DNA from 2 places in the Enterobacter sp. UPMP701 genome. Region 2 is predicted to be linked to the other one. Evidence: predicted binding sites of a transcription regulator. Region 2 holds the regulator's gene; the other holds the start of a gene.
The links. The regulator PurR, encoded in region 2, represses purine synthesis genes. The targets are predictions, from matches to a motif close to CANGCAAACGTTTGCNTG.
Positions count from the first base shown of each region.

Region 1: a site for PurR is predicted at 3,129-3,146, ahead of raiA (ribosome-associated translation inhibitor RaiA). Genes of this name have one in related genera too.

Region 1 covers NZ_JBSKJN010000006.1:729-8,718, reverse strand. Annotated here, with positions in the region: gene tyrA (bifunctional chorismate mutase/prephenate dehydrogenase) at 1-333, shown strand, start outside; gene ACWKXT_RS14295 (SMP-30/gluconolactonase/LRE family protein) at 394-1,266, shown strand; gene pheA (bifunctional chorismate mutase/prephenate dehydratase) at 1,263-2,423, opposite strand; Phe leader region at 2,454-2,579, opposite strand; gene pheL (pheA operon leader peptide PheL) at 2,531-2,578, opposite strand; gene raiA (ribosome-associated translation inhibitor RaiA) at 2,690-3,031, opposite strand; gene bamD (outer membrane protein assembly factor BamD) at 3,300-4,037, opposite strand; gene rluD (23S rRNA pseudouridine(1911/1915/1917) synthase RluD) at 4,169-5,149, shown strand; gene yfiH (purine nucleoside phosphorylase YfiH) at 5,146-5,877, shown strand; gene clpB (ATP-dependent chaperone ClpB) at 6,007-7,990, shown strand, end outside.
Region 2 covers NZ_JBSKJN010000001.1:526,606-534,595, forward strand. Annotated here, with positions in the region: gene cfa (cyclopropane fatty acyl phospholipid synthase) at 1-234, opposite strand, end outside; gene punC (purine nucleoside transporter PunC) at 533-1,732, opposite strand; gene punR (DNA-binding transcriptional activator PunR) at 1,847-2,758, shown strand; gene purR (HTH-type transcriptional repressor PurR) at 2,776-3,801, opposite strand; gene cydH (cytochrome bd-I oxidase subunit CydH) at 4,099-4,188, shown strand; gene ACWKXT_RS02600 (MFS transporter) at 4,351-5,517, shown strand; gene sodB (superoxide dismutase [Fe]) at 5,556-6,137, opposite strand; gene ACWKXT_RS02610 (C40 family peptidase) at 6,260-7,033, opposite strand; gene grxD (monothiol glutaredoxin 4) at 7,372-7,719, shown strand; gene rnt (ribonuclease T) at 7,765-7,990, opposite strand, start outside.

The sequences.
Region 1 (7,990 bases), on a different contig from region 2:
GGCCTGCATCTGGCGGAAGAGAACGTGCAGCTTGAACAGCTTCTGGCGCTCTCTTCACCTATCTATCGTCTGGAGCTGGCGATGGTCGGTCGTCTGTTTGCGCAGGATCCACAGCTTTATGCCGACATTATTATGTCTTCCGAAAACAACCTGGCGCTGATCAAGCGCTACTATCAGCGATTTGGCGAAGCCATTACGCTGCTGGAGCACGGAAACAAGCAGGCGTTTATCGACAGCTTCCGCAAGGTCGAGCACTGGTTTGGCGATTACGCGCAGCGTTTCCAGAGTGAGAGCCGGACGCTGTTGCGCCAGGCAAATGACAGTCGCCAGTAATGCGATGATGTATATACTGAAAGCCAGCAATGCTGGCTTTTTTCATTTTGGGGAACTGTCATGGCCGAACCGCAGCTGCTGTTGAATTACACCGGGCATCTGCCCGAATGCCCGACGTGGAGCGCCGAAGAGCAGGCGCTCTACTGGGCCGATATTCTGGAAGGAGAGATCCACCGCTACCATCTGCCGGCGGAGGAACATACCGTGCTGTCCTTCCATGAAGAGGTAGGCTGCTTTGCTCTGAGAGAGCGTGGCGGCTTTATCGTCGCCATGCGCAACGGTATCTGGCTTGCCGATAAGCATGGTCTCCTGCAGCGCAAGGTATGCGATAACCCCTCTAACCCGCAGTTAGCCCGTTTTAACGATGGAGGCACTGACCATCAGGGGCGGTTCTATGCGGGTACGTTCTGGGGGCCGGGGGATTACAACGGTGCCCTGCTGATGCGTATTGATAACGACCTGACGCCGAAAGTGATCCAGTGTGATATCCACGGGCATAATGGCTTAGCGTTTAGCCCGGATAAGCAGTGGATGTTTACCTCAGATACGCCAAACGGTGTGATCTATCGTACGCCGCTTGATGAGCAGGGCGAACCCGGCAGGCGCGAGGTGTTTCGTCAGTTTAAAGAGGGGGAAGGGATACCGGATGGTGCGGCGATGGATGTGGAAGGCTGTTACTGGAGCGCACTGTTTGACGGCTGGCGTATCGCACGTTTTTCACCGCAAGGGGAGCAACTGGAAGAGTATCGACTGCCGGTACGCTGCCCGACGATGGTCTGCTTTGGCGGCGATGATATGAAAACGCTGTTCATTACTACCACGCGGGAAAATATGGACGCGGAGGAGGTGGCGAAGTACCCGCTCTCTGGCGCCATCTTCACCCTGCCGGTGAGTGTGGCAGGGATGAAGAAAAGCCGCTTCTTCGAACGTTAGCTCGGATCGACCGGTACGACGTTTTCGCTCGGATAGCAGCCCAGCACTTTCATGGAGCGTGTGATCTCGCCCAGCTCGCGCAGGGCTTTTTGCATGGAGGCAGACTCCAGGTTGGCCTGAATATCAAGATAGAACATCTCTTCCCACGGGTTACCGTGGATTGGGCGTGATTCCAGCTTCGTCATGATCAGGTTGTGATTACGCAGTACCAGCAGGGCTTCAACCAGCGCACCGGCCTGTTGGCCGGTGGCCATCAGCAGCGTGGTTTTCGCTGGCACCTGGTCTGACACGTTGATTGCCTTGCGGGCCAGCACCACGAAGCGGGTGATGTTTTGCGTCTGGTTTGCCAGGTTGCGTTCCAGCACCTGTAAACCATACAGCGCGCCGCCCGCTTCGCTGCCGAGCGCAGCGACGGTTGGGGAGTTAGCCTGCGCCACTTTTTCCATCGCCGCCGAGGTGCTTTCGGTGTACTCAATTTTCCAGTTCGGATAACGGTTCAGGAACTGGCTGCACTGCTGGAACGGCTGTGGATGGCTGTATACCGTTTCGATCTTGCTCAGGTCGGTTGAGCCGGAGACCAGCACGCAGTGATCGATAGGGATCGTCAGCTCGCCGACCAGCGACAGGCTGGTGTGCTGGAGCAGATCGTAGACGTCATTAATCGCGCCGGAACTGGTGTTTTCAATAGGTACGACGGCGTAATCCGCCTGGCCGGTCTCAACCTGATTGAAAATGTCGGCAAACTTCGCACAGCCGCTTTCAATAAACTCTTCGAAATGGCGGGCTGCGTACTGGCGCGCTGCGAGATGGGAGTAGGAGCCTTTTGGCCCGAGGAAGGCGATGCGTGCAGAGTGCGGGTTGGTTTTGTTCAGATGCTGCTGGAGCAACGCTTGCTGGGTGAGAACGGAATCTTCAATGATGAGCTGGAACAACCGGGTGATGTAGTGGGCATCGAGGTGATGCGCTTTACCGAGCTGGATCAGACGCTCCAGCAGATCGCGCTCGCGGTCGATATCACGTACCGGACGATGGGAGTCCAGCTTGGCTTTGCCCACTTCGATGGCGAGTGCGCGGCGTTCGGCCAGCAGCGCCAGTAATTTCTCGTCCAGCGCGCTGATTTTTACGCGCAAATCCAGTAACGGGTTTTCCGGTGTCATAGTGTTGCCTGTCTCATTTTATCGTTATCAATAAAAAAGGCCCCCCGGTGTGGGAGGCCTTGTTGTTCGTCTTCGCATTCTTTATCACACGACGAAACGCCTCCCGTTCAGGGGAAGGTAAAAAAGAATGCGAAGAAGAACGGCGTGAGTTTCATAAAGTCATCCTGTGATTGATACCGTTAAGGTACCCGCACTGTTTTCACCCTGTCAATAAAAAACAAAAAACGCGCCCGAAGGCGCGTTGGCGGTACACTCAATTTAAAGGATTACTCTTCTTCAACTTCTTCCGCAAAGCTTGCGTCTTTCACCGATGTAGTGGCGCGACGGGCTTCGCCTTTGTGTTGCACTTTATTGAGCTGCCGTTCCAGCTTGTTGATCAAATCGTTAATAGCGGTGTACATATCCTCATGTTTTGCGCTGGCGACCAGATGGCCGTTTGGAGTATTGATAGTTGCGTCAGCGATGAAACCCTGCGGCTCCTTGGACAGGATGATATGTGGATTAATCAAATGTGTTTGCCATTTATCCAGTTTGGCGAGACGGTCTGCGACGTGCTGGCGAATTGCCGGAGTAATTTCCATTTGTTTACTGGTAATGTTCATTGTCATAAATTTTACCTCTTGTCTTTCCGTCTTGGTGATTCCAGCATACCCGACCCAATGTCAAAATGTGTGATTTAGATCACGTTATTTTGTCGGTTTTTGTCAGGGAATCTTTTTTGTGAGGCAGGACAGGAAGAGGTGAGATTTACCTTGTCGAAGGCAAAAATTGGGGCCATAGTTGACTGGATGTGTTGAGGCTAAAGCGCTTCAGCGACGCTCTGAAATGAATAAAAAAACGGCAGCTTTCGGGCTGCCGTTTTGCCTTGAGGTAATATCAGGTGTTGCTGCTGTTGGCGGCGATGATTTTCGCCACTTTTTCAGCCTGAGCGGTCATCTGCATCTGACGGTAAGCATTTTCCATCAGCTTCAGGCCGTCACGCGTAGCCTGAGTATCCGGATAATCACGCAGCATACCTTCTACGCGGTTAACCACGGCAACCCATGCGCCGCGGCGGGTATAGTATTCCGCAACGGAGTATTCATATTTCGCCAGACGATCTTTCAGGAACACCAGACGTTTGGTGGCGTCGGTCACGTACTGACTGTTCGGATAGCCGCGCACCAGTTTGGAGAAGTCATTGAAGGCATCACGCGCGTGCTGCGGATCACGGTCGGAACGATCCACGCCGAAGAAGCCCTGCAGAGCACTGTCGTCCAGCGCCATGTTGGTGAGGCCGCGCATGTACACCACATAGTCGATGTTAGGATGAGTCGGGTTCAGACGCATGAAACGATCGATAGTTGCCTGAGCCAGCGGCAGGTCGGCATTTTTATAGTAGGCGTAGATAAGATCTAACTGTACCTGCTGCGAATACGGACCAAATGGATAGCGATTATCCAACGCTTCCAGTTGCGTTATCGCCTGTTTCCAGTTACCGTCCTGCAACTTTTGTTGTGCAGTCGCATAGATTTCATTCGGCGGATTGTCAGGGACCTGTTCATTCGAACCGGAGCAGCCCACCAAAGCCAGGCTCAACGTGGCCGCTGCCACCAGATATTTCATGCGCGTCATGACGTTTTGACTTTCCTCAAATGTTTGTCCGGGAGAAACTCTGTTCCTGCTCCCGATTAAGACCAGCTACAATAGCACACTATATTAAACGGCAAAGCCGTAAAACCCAACGTTAAACAAAGAAGCAGTTTATGGCACAACGAGTACAACTCACCGCAACAGTCTCCGAAAATCAGCTCGGTCAACGCTTAGATCAGGCTTTGGCCGAATTGTTCCCTGATTATTCGCGTTCACGCATAAAAGAATGGATCCTTGACCAGCGCGTGCTGGTAAACGGCAAGATCTGGGACAAACCAAAAGAGAAAGTGTTTGGTGGGGAAGCAGTTGCCATCAATGCTGAAATCGAAGAGGAAATCCGCTTCGAGCCGCAGGATATCCCACTGGACATCGTCTATGAAGATGATGACATTCTGGTGATCAACAAGCCGCGCGATCTGGTTGTTCATCCGGGCGCGGGAAATCCTGACGGTACGGTGCTTAACGCACTTCTCCATTATTATCCGCCGATCGCGGATGTCCCGCGCGCCGGCATCGTTCACCGTCTGGATAAAGACACCACCGGTTTGATGGTGGTGGCGAAAACGGTTCCTGCTCAGACCCGTCTGGTGGAATCGCTGCAGCTGCGTGAAATCACCCGCGAATATGAAGCGGTGGCGATTGGGCACATGACCGCTGGCGGCACGGTAGAAGAGCCAATCAGCCGTCACCCGACGAAACGTACCCATATGTCGGTGCATCCGATGGGTAAACCGGCGGTAACGCACTATCGCATTATGGAGCACTTCCGTATTCATACGCGCCTGCGCCTGCGCCTGGAAACCGGTCGTACTCACCAGATCCGCGTGCACATGGCGCACATTACCCATCCGCTGGTGGGGGACCAGGTGTACGGCGGTCGTCCGCGTCCGCCAAAAGGCGCGTCGGATGAGTTCATCAGCGTACTGCGTAAATTCGATCGTCAGGCACTGCACGCGACCATGCTGCGTCTGTATCATCCGATTACAGGAATTCAGATGGAATGGCATGCGCCTATCCCGCAGGATATGGTGGAACTTATTGACGCCATGCGTGCTGATTTTGAAGAACATAAGGATCAAGTGGACTGGTTATGACCAAACTGATTGTCCCGGCGTGGCCACTGCCTGAGAGCGTGGCTGCCTGCAGTTCAACCCGTATCGGTGGCGTAAGCCAGGACGCGTGGGCGTCTTTGAACCTCGGTGCGCACTGCGGCGACAACCTGGAACACGTTGAAGAGAACCGTAAGCGTCTGTTTGCTGCGGGTAACCTGCCGTCGAAACCGGTCTGGCTGGAACAGGTTCATGGTAAAGCAGTGCTGAAGTTGACGGGGGAGCCCTATGCTTTTAAACGCGCTGATGCCTCGTACAGTAATACGCCGGGAACCGTTTGTGCGGTGATGACCGCCGATTGTCTGCCAGTGCTGTTTTGTAACCGTGCTGGTACGGAGGTGGCAGCAGCGCACGCGGGCTGGCGTGGCCTGTGTGAAGGTGTGCTGGAAGAGACCATTGCCTGCTTTAATGATGAGCCAGCCAATATCATGGCCTGGCTTGGCCCGGCCATTGGCCCTCGTGCTTTTGAAGTGGGGCCAGAGGTTCGTGAAGCATTCATGGAAAAAGATCCGCAAGCAGTGGAAGCTTTCCTGCCCTCGGGAGATAAATATCTGGCCGATATTTATCAGCTTGCCCGCCAGCGCCTGAATAATACTGGCGTGACCCAGATCTTCGGCGGAGATCGCTGTACCTTCACCGAAAAGGATGATTTTTTCTCTTATCGCCGCGACAAGACGACGGGGCGTATGGCAAGTTTCATTTGGCTGATATAACCTAAAGAATCAAGACGATCCGGCACGTGCCGTTTTCTTTTCACATAATTCAGGTCATTAACCTTGAATAATTGAGGGATGACCTCATTTAATCTCCAGTAGCAAATTTGACCTGTTATGGGAGGAGTTATGCGTCTGGATCGTCTTACTAATAAATTCCAGCTTGCTCTCGCCGATGCCCAGTCCCTCGCACTGGGGCACGACAACCAATTTATCGAACCTCTTCATTTAATGAGTGCCTTGCTGAATCAGGAAGGGGGATCGGTACGTCCTTTATTAACGTCCGCTGGCATTAATGCTGGCCAGTTACGCACCGCTATCGATCAGGCGCTGAGCCGTTTACCACAGGTAGAAGGTACCGGCGGCGACGTGCAACCGTCGCAGGATCTGGTACGCGTGTTGAACCTTTGCGACAAGCTGGCGCAAAAACGTCGGGACAACTTTATTTCGTCAGAGCTGTTTGTTCTGGCGGCGCTTGAATCACGCGGTACCTTGACCGACCTGCTGAAATCTGCCGGTGCAACCACCGCCAATGTGACTCAGGCGATTGAGAAAATGCGTGGAGGTGAAAGCGTGAACGATCAGGGAGCCGAAGACCAACGTCAGGCCTTGAAGAAATTTACGGTCGATCTGACCGAGCGTGCCGAACAGGGCAAGCTTGATCCGGTTATCGGCCGTGACGAAGAGATCCGCCGTACGATTCAGGTGCTGCAGCGTCGTACCAAAAACAACCCGGTACTGATTGGTGAGCCTGGTGTCGGTAAAACCGCCATCGTTGAAGGGCTGGCGCAGCGAATCGTGAACGGCGAAGTGCCGGAAGGCCTGAAAGGCCGCCGCGTGCTGGCGCTGGACATGGGCGCGCTGGTGGCCGGTGCGAAATACCGCGGTGAGTTCGAAGAGCGTCTCAAAGGCGTGCTTAACGACCTGGCGAAACAGGAAGGCAACGTCATCCTGTTTATCGACGAACTGCATACCATGGTTGGAGCCGGTAAAGCGGACGGCGCGATGGATGCCGGGAACATGCTGAAACCTGCGCTGGCGCGTGGTGAACTTCACTGTGTCGGCGCCACTACGCTTGATGAGTATCGCCAGTATATTGAGAAAGATGCCGCTCTTGAACGTCGTTTCCAGAAAGTGTTTGTTGCCGAGCCAAGCGTTGAAGATACCATCGCGATCCTGCGTGGTCTGAAAGAGCGCTATGAGCTGCACCACCACGTGCAGATTACTGACCCGGCCATCGTTGCCGCGGCGACGCTTTCTCATCGTTATATCGCTGACCGCCAGCTGCCGGATAAAGCGATCGACCTGATTGATGAAGCGGCTTCGAGCATTCGTATGCAGATTGACTCGAAGCCGGAAGAGCTGGACCGACTCGACCGCCGCATCATTCAGCTCAAGCTGGAACAGCAGGCGCTGAAGAAAGAGTCTGATGAGGCGAGTAAGAAACGCCTGGATATGCTTAACGAAGAGCTGGACGATAAAGAGCGCCAGTATTCTGAGCTGGAAGAAGAGTGGAAAGCCGAGAAAGCTTCCCTTTCCGGCACCCAGACGATCAAAGCAGAACTGGAACAGGCAAAGATTGCTATTGAGCAGGCGCGTCGTGTCGGTGACCTGGCACGTATGTCTGAACTGCAGTACGGCAAAATCCCTGAGCTGGAGAAACAGCTTGAGATCGCGACGCAGTCTGAAGGCAAAACGATGCGTTTGTTACGTAATAAAGTGACAGATGCGGAAATTGCCGAAGTGCTTGCTCGCTGGACCGGTATTCCCGTGGCGCGCATGCTGGAAGGGGAACGTGAAAAACTGCTGCGCATGGAGCAGGATCTGCATAATCGCGTTATTGGCCAGAACGAAGCGGTTGAAGCGGTTTCCAACGCTATTCGTCGTAGCCGCGCAGGGCTTTCCGATCCTAATCGCCCGATTGGTTCGTTCCTGTTCCTGGGGCCAACCGGCGTCGGTAAAACAGAACTGTGTAAAGCGCTGGCTAACTTTATGTTCGACAGCGATGACGCGATGGTGCGTATCGATATGTCCGAGTTTATGGAAAAACACTCCGTCTCGCGTCTGGTCGGTGCGCCTCCGGGATATGTCGGTTATGAAGAAGGCGGTTACC
Region 2 (7,990 bases):
GCTGGCGAAAAAGATATCCAGCCGCTCGCACTCCCACCAGCCGTCCATATAGCTTTCTCCCAGGCCAAGCGACCCCTCGCGCAATACGCGTTTAAAAAAGTCGGGATGTTTAACCTGAGGATCGGATGGGGATGATCCGTTGATAGTGATGCCTGCTCGACCTAACAGTTCACTGACGATCCGGGACCAGTTATCGTCCGGAACGCTGACTTCTTCTATACACGATGAACTCATAGCTTCTCCATCACCCTACTGTGATCAGAACCTTAAAACAGCGTAGACGCTTTTTTTGGTTTGTGAGAAATCTCACGGTAAACACCGCGAGGCTAGTATCCGACGTAGAACAGAGGAAGGGAGATAACCCTTGCCGAAATGCCTTCCATGGTAAAACGGGAGCACTCCGGCTCCCGTTAACACTTAATATTTATCGTATTTAATCGAACCAAATTTAGTATAGGCCTCAAAATTTGGTGATTCAATAGAAAATTCTTAGCAACCTAATCACTGAAAATTAACATAGTTTCTGGTGCGATTAGGCATGCGAGGTTTCTACCTGCGTGCTCTCGTCCTGCGCGCGCTGCGCGGAGGCCTGCATGCGATAACCCAACGCCGCCAGCGCGACGGTGACCAGCATCACGCTGGTTGTTGTCAGCAGCGGCGTGGCAATCAGCGCGGAGACCACCAGGCTTGCCAGGAAGCACAGCCCCAGTTGCAGGGTGTTCTGCAGCGCAGCCGCGCGGCCTGTCGCCTGCGGGAACGGACGCAGCGCCTGCGCCACAACGATAGGGTAGATCGCCCCGTTCGCGATGGCCATCACGCAGAATGGAATCAATATTTCGGCAAGACCCGCGCCCGGAATAAAGCCAACGGCCCAGGTCCCGATGACGCTCAACGCATACAGCACCAGCAGCCACGGCAGCATTTGCTGGCCTTCCCATTTTTGCAGCGCCGCGCGGCAGCCGTACCCGCCCACCAGGAACGCGATGGTCTGCGGAACGTAGCTCAGACCAATGGCCGCCGGGCTGTAGCCCATATCATGCAGAATAAAGGGCGAACCGGTCAGCCACGCGAAGAAGCTCGCCGAACAGGCGGCATAGATCAGAACGTTGCCGCGATATGCTTTTGCGCTCAGCAGGGAGGTGAAGGTAATCGGCTTCGCGTCAGCATGCGCCTCTTTTTTATGCGCTGGCTTGAGAGCGAACGCAGGCAGCATCAGCACCAGCGTGATGGCAAACAGCGTGGCAAAGATAGCCTGCCAGTCAAAGTGCGCGAGGATCCAGCTGCCCAGCAGCGGGGCGAGGGCAGGTGAGAGACCCACCAGCGGCATAATGGTAGCGAAAATACGGTTTGTGCGGTTTGCCGGGTAGTAGTCGGTGACCAGCGCCTGCCAGGTCACGGCAGCGGCACAGACGCCGACCGCCTGAGCAAACCGCAGCACCAGCAGCCAGGTAGCATCGCGCACCCATAACATCCCCAGACAGCCAACGGCAAAAATGGCCAGCCCCAGCAGCAATACCGGTTTACGACCAAAGCGATCCGAGAGCGGTCCCCAGAGCAGCTGTGCGAAAGCAAAACCGGCGAGGAACAAACTCAGGCTGGCGCTGATGGCCGCGGCAGGCGTTTGCAAATCTTCCTGCATCGCGGCGAAGGCCGGCAGGTACATATCGGTGGCCAAAAAGCCCAGCACGCTTAAGCCGCCGAGCCAGACTAAAAATCCTTTCCTGGGTTGCACTATTTTATTCTCCTGAGGAGGCAGGTATACATTGGCGCTGAGTGTAGGGAGTGCAAAGCCGCTTGTGAAACGCTAATATTTGGCGGGTGAATTCAAATTTTTTGCAGGCAGAAAATGTGGTCAGATTATTCTCTTGAAGTGGTCGATGCTGTCGCGCGTAACGGCAGCTTTAGCGCTGCGGCGCAGGAGTTGCACCGCGTCCCTTCGGCTATCAGCTATACGGTACGTCAGCTTGAAGAATGGCTGGCGGTTCCGCTGTTTGAACGGCGGCATCGTGATGTGGAATTAACGCCCGCAGGGGCGTGGTTTCTGAAAGAAGGGCGTTCTGTTATCAAAAAAATGCAGATCACCCGCGAGCAGTGTCAGCAGATCGCGAACGGCTGGCGGGGACACCTTTCCATTGCGGTGGATAACATCGTTAAGCCCAAGCGCACCCGGCAGATGATTGTCGATTTTTATCGGCATTTCTCTGACGTTGAACTGCGGGTCTCGCAGGAGGTGTTCAACGGCGTCTGGGATGCGCTGGCGGACGGCAGGGTAGAGATGGCGATTGGCGCGACCCAGGCGATCCCCGTCGGGGGACGTTACGCCTTTCGCGATATGGGGATGCTGAGCTGGAAATGTGTGGTGGCAAGCGATCATCCCCTGGCGGCGATGGAAGGGCCGCTGAGCGACGATACGCTGCGCAGCTGGCCGTCGCTGGTGCTGGAGGATACCTCCCGTTCACTGCCGAAGCGAATTACATGGCTGCTGGACAACCAGCGGCGGGTTGTCGCCCCTGACTGGGGATCGTCGGCGACGTGCCTCAGTGCCGGACTCTGCGTAGGCATGGTGCCCGCCCATTTTGCGCGTCCGCGTATCGACACCGGAGAGTGGATAGAGCTAACGCTGGAGAACCCGTTCCCGGATGCGGCCTGCTGTCTCACCTGGCAACAAAATGATGTCTCACCCGCTATGGCCTGGCTGCTGGATTATCTGGGTGACAGCGAAACGCTTAACCGGGAATGGTTACGGGAGCCAGACTGACTGGCCCCGGAAGAAGATTAACGACGGTAGTCGCGGAAAGGACCATCCGCAACGGAGCGGCGCTCGATGAGGCGTGGATGAACTTCAATGGACTGCGACTCTTCACGCTTGTTGACGATCCTGTCCAGCAGCATATTGAAGGCCGTTTCACCCAGCGAATCTTTCGGCTGGTGAATGGTGGTCAGCGCTGGCGTGAAGAAGCGCGCGTTGCGCACGTTGTCATAGCCGATCACGGAAATATCCTGCGGGACGCGCAGGCCAAGCTCGTCTGCGGCGCAGAGTGCACCCATGGCCATGATGTCGCCCCCGCAGAAGACGGCGGTCGGACGGTGCTGCTGGGAGACGATCTGCTGCATCGCGCGGTAGCCTGATTCCGGCTCAAAGTCACCCTGCACGATCCAGTTTTCCGGCACGGTAATCAGCGCCTCTTCCATCGCTTTCATAAATCCGGCCAGGCGGCCCGCACCGGTGTTGCGCTCCAGCGGACCCGGGATTACGCCAATCTCGCGGTGGCCGCGTTCGATCAGATAACGGCCCGCCATGTAACCGCCTTCGAAGGCGTTATCGATGACGGAATCGGTGAAGTCGGCGCGCGCTTCGCCCCAGTCCATCACCACCATAGGGATATGGCGATACTCTTCCAGCATCGACAGTACGGATTCCGGGTACTCGGAGCACATCACCAGCAGGCCATCCACGCGCTTTTGCGCCATCATCGACAGATAGGCACGCTGTTTTTCTATGCTATTCCATGCGTTGCCCAGAATCAGGGTATAGCCTTTCTGGAAGCAGTTTTTCTCTACCGCTTCAATGATCTCGGCAAAATAGGCCGCTTCGCTGCTGGTCGCCAGCAGACCAATAGACTTGGTGTGATTAACCTTGAGGCTACGCGCAACCGCACTCGGTGAGTAGTGCAGCTCTTTGATCGCAGCCCAGACGGCGTTGCGCGTCTCTTCCGCCACAAAGCGGGTTTTGTTAATTACATGTGATACGGTTGTAGTGGAAACGTTTGCGCGTTTTGCTACGTCTTTAATTGTTGCCATTAAATGTCACTCCAGACCATATCCTAAACTCCTGAAAAACTTGAAGGTAAACGTTTGCCTTCTCTCACCCTTATCTCGCAATTTTGGATTGCGGTACGCCAGGAAAACGACACGGGACGTCAGGAGGGGGTCAATGGCCGGTACGCTAATAAATTTAGCGTGGAATTTTGGCCTATCTTGATGAAAAGGGGAAGAGCTAAAGTGTTTATCAGCTTAAATCCAGGAAGATTTTTGAGCTAAATTGTGCAAAAATGAGCAAGCTCACTTTTCGTGGGGGGATTAAAAGGAGAAAAATTGATGAGTTCCGATCTGAAGTTTTCGCTGTTCACCACCGTTATTGTGCTGGCTCTGATTGTCGCGGCTGGCCTGACGGCTGCGCTGCACTGATTTACGCGGGGGGAGAGCCTTCTCCCTCCCGATCTCCTGATTGTTACTTCTCTGGCAAAAATCTTTTGCCATTTTGTTAACTTCTCATTTTTTGTGATTGATGTCATGCTTTCCGCTTCTTTGTTCTGTGTCACCACATGACACGGCATCCGGAGTTGACGCATGAAAATCAATTTTCCCCTGCTGGCCCTGGCGATTGGCGCTTTTGGGATTGGCACCACTGAATTCTCCCCGATGGGGTTACTGCCTGTTATCGCCCGGGGCGTGGACGTCTCGATCCCGGCCGCCGGTATGCTAATCAGCGCCTACGCTATCGGAGTGATGGTGGGAGCGCCGCTGATGACGCTTCTGCTTTCGCACCGCGCGCGCCGCAATGCGCTGATTTTCCTGATGGCGATTTTCACCCTCGGCAATGTGCTTTCGGCCATTTCGCCGGACTACACCACCCTGATGTTGTCGCGCATTCTGACCAGCCTCAACCACGGCGCGTTCTTTGGGCTCGGGTCGGTCGTGGCCGCGAGCGTTGTGCCGAAACACAAGCAGGCAAGCGCCGTGGCGACCATGTTTATGGGGCTGACGATTGCCAACATTGGCGGCGTACCGGCGGCAACCTGGTTGGGTGAAGCGATCGGCTGGCGGATGTCCTTCCTGGCGACGGCCGGGCTGGGCGTGGTCGCGATGGTGGCACTGTTCTTCTCCCTGCCGAAAGGCAGCGCCGGCGAACGTCCGGAAGTGCGTAAAGAGCTGGCGGTGCTGATGCGTCCGCAGGTGCTCTCCGCGCTGCTGACCACCGTGCTGGGGGCAGGGGCGATGTTTACCCTCTACACCTACATTTCGCCGGTCTTGCACGACATTACCCACGCAACGCCACTCTTTGTTACCGCGATGCTGGTGCTGATTGGCGTCGGCTTCTCAATTGGCAACTATCTCGGCGGGAAATTTGCCGACCGTTCCGTGAGCGGGACGCTGAAGGGGTTCTTAACCCTGCTGATTGTCATCATGATTGCGATCCCGTGGCTGGCGCGGAATGAATTCGGCGCGGCGATTGCGATGGTCGTCTGGGGAGCTGCCACCTTCGCCGTGGTTCCACCGCTGCAGATGCGCGTGATGCGCGTCGCCCATGAAGCGCCGGGTCTCTCGTCTTCCGTGAATATCGGGGCGTTCAATCTCGGCAATGCGTTGGGGGCTGCCGCCGGGGGCGCCGTGATTTCAGGTGGCCTGGGATACAGTTTTGTGCCGGTGATGGGGGCGATTATTGCCGCGCTCGGCCTGCTGCTGGTGATGATGTCCGGTCGTAAACAGCCAGAAGCGGTTTGTACGGCTGAATAAGCAAAAAACGCAGAAGGGTAACCCCTTCTGCGTGATCCTTACGCGGCGAAGTTCTTCGCCACAAAGTCCCAGTTTACCAGTGCCCAGAAGTGTTCCAGGTAGTTCGGGCGCGCATTACGGTAATCAATGTAGTAAGCGTGTTCCCACACGTCCACGGTCATCAGCGGCGTAGCGCTGGTGGTCAGCGGGGTGCCCGCGTTAGAGGTGGACACGATAGCCAGTTTGCCATCCGCTTCTTTTACCAGCCACGTCCAGCCAGAACCGAAGTTCTTGATGGCTGCATCGGTAAACTTCGCTTTAAACTCCGCAAAGCTGCCAAATGCGGCGTTGATGGCGGTTGCCAGTACACCGGCAGGTTCGCCACCAGCATTCGGTGCCAGGCAGTGCCAGTAGAAGGTGTGGTTCCACACCTGAGCGGCGTTGTTAAAGATTCCACCCTCTGAACCGCGGACGATCTCCTCCAGCGTTTTGCCTTCGAAATCGGTGCCCTTGATCAGGTTGTTCAGGTTGGTGACGTACGTCTGATGATGCTTGCCGTAGTGATATTCCAGGGTTTCCGCAGAAATGTGCGGTGCCAGGGCGTCTTTTGCATACGGTAGTGCAGGTAATTCGAACGACATTGCTTCTCTCCTTATTGTATTTTGCGTTGCCAATAACCCTACAGACAACAAGGACAGAATAGCAAATTGAAAGGGTATGCAAAAGAGGAACTTACCCTGCCGCGGGTGCGGCAGGGCAGGGATTAACGAATGGTTTTTGGCGTCATGACGCGACGCGCGCCGACGTAGTGACGTACCCAGTAATCTTCGCTGAGCGAGGTGATTTGAATGTCCTGACCGCTGCGTGGAGACTGAATGAATTTCCCGTTGCCGACATAGACGCCGACGTGGTCAGCCGTGCCGCGACCCTGCGTGCGGAAGAAGACCAGATCGCCGTTTTCCAGCTCACCCCGGTTAACAGGTGAGGCATCGCGCAGGTGGTACATCTCATTGGCGGTGCGTGGAATGCGAAACTTAACCAGATCTTTATAGGCGTAATAGACAAGGCCGCTGCAGTCGAAACCGGTGCGCGGCGAACTGCCACCCCAGCGATAAGGTTTGCCAATTTGCCCCATCAGCTTGTTCATCGCCGTTTTTTGCGCTTTCTGCACGCGAACTTTATGCACGTCTGCCAGTTTCGTCACTTTCGTGCATTTTGCTTTATGGCCTTTACGCGCGATGCATTTTTCAGTAACGAGGTTTGCGGCGGTCTGAGAAGCTTTATTTTTTGCGGTGCGGGCTGTGCGGGAAGGTTTGGTTTTCGTTTTGCTGGAAGCGGTTTGTTTAGTCTGAGCGGTGGTTTTTTTCTTGTCGTTCTTGCTGCTGGTCTTTTTCTTACGCTCTGTGGCTTTCACCAGATGGCTTTTTTGCACAGCAGAATGCCGCGCCTGCTGAGAGGCGTTTGCCGCTGGCGTGAAAGAGAGTGATGTAAACAGTAAAGCACAGAGCGTGATCGAGATTTTATTTATCCGCGCCACTGGGCAGTCCCCTGATAATTGCAGGCCATCAATAATGCCCGCGTATGATTTACAAAGCCCGTCGATTCTAATCCATAAAAACCCGAGAAGTTAATAGCATTTTTCAATCTAAAAACGTGTTTCGTTAGCAAGTGCAAAAAAATTCATCGTTCTGACGCACAATTGTTCACTCCCTAAGCAAAACCCTGCCGGGCACAGGGGTAAACACCATTTGCAATGCAACTTTTGCTGAGTCGCGGTAAACTGTATAAACGTGACGAAAATGTTATTTTCCGATGCCAGTCTGACCCGCTACAATGTCAGACTACTGCCGTAACAGAAGTTAAAGGAAGCAAGACATGAGCACCACTATTGAAAAAATCCAGCGCCAGATCGCTGAAAACCCAATTCTGCTGTATATGAAAGGTTCTCCGAAGCTGCCAAGCTGCGGCTTCTCCGCGCAAGCGGTTCAGGCGCTGTCAGCCTGTGGTGAGCGTTTTGCTTACGTTGATATCCTGCAGAACCCGGACATTCGCGCTGAGCTGCCAAAATACGCTAACTGGCCGACGTTCCCACAGCTGTGGGTTGACGGCGAACTGGTAGGCGGTTGCGATATCCTGATTGAGATGTATCAGCGCGGCGAACTGCAGCAGCTGATCAAAGAGACGGCTGCGAAGTACAAAGCCGAAGAGCCGGACGCAGAGTAATTTTCTGCGGAAATAAAAAAAGCGACCTGATAAGGTCGCTTTTTTTTATTCTTCGCTGTCACCCATCGGCAGCGGCCAGCCGCCCAGCCGCTTCCAGCGGTTGACGATCTCGCAGAATAGCTCTGCGGTGCGCTCCGTGTCATACAGCGCGGAGTGCGCCTGCGTACCGTCAAACGGTATACCCGCCGTAATGCAGGCCCTGGATAGCACCGTTTGTCCCAGCGCCAGACCGCTCAGCGCGGCTGTGTCGAAGGTCACGAACGGGTGAAAA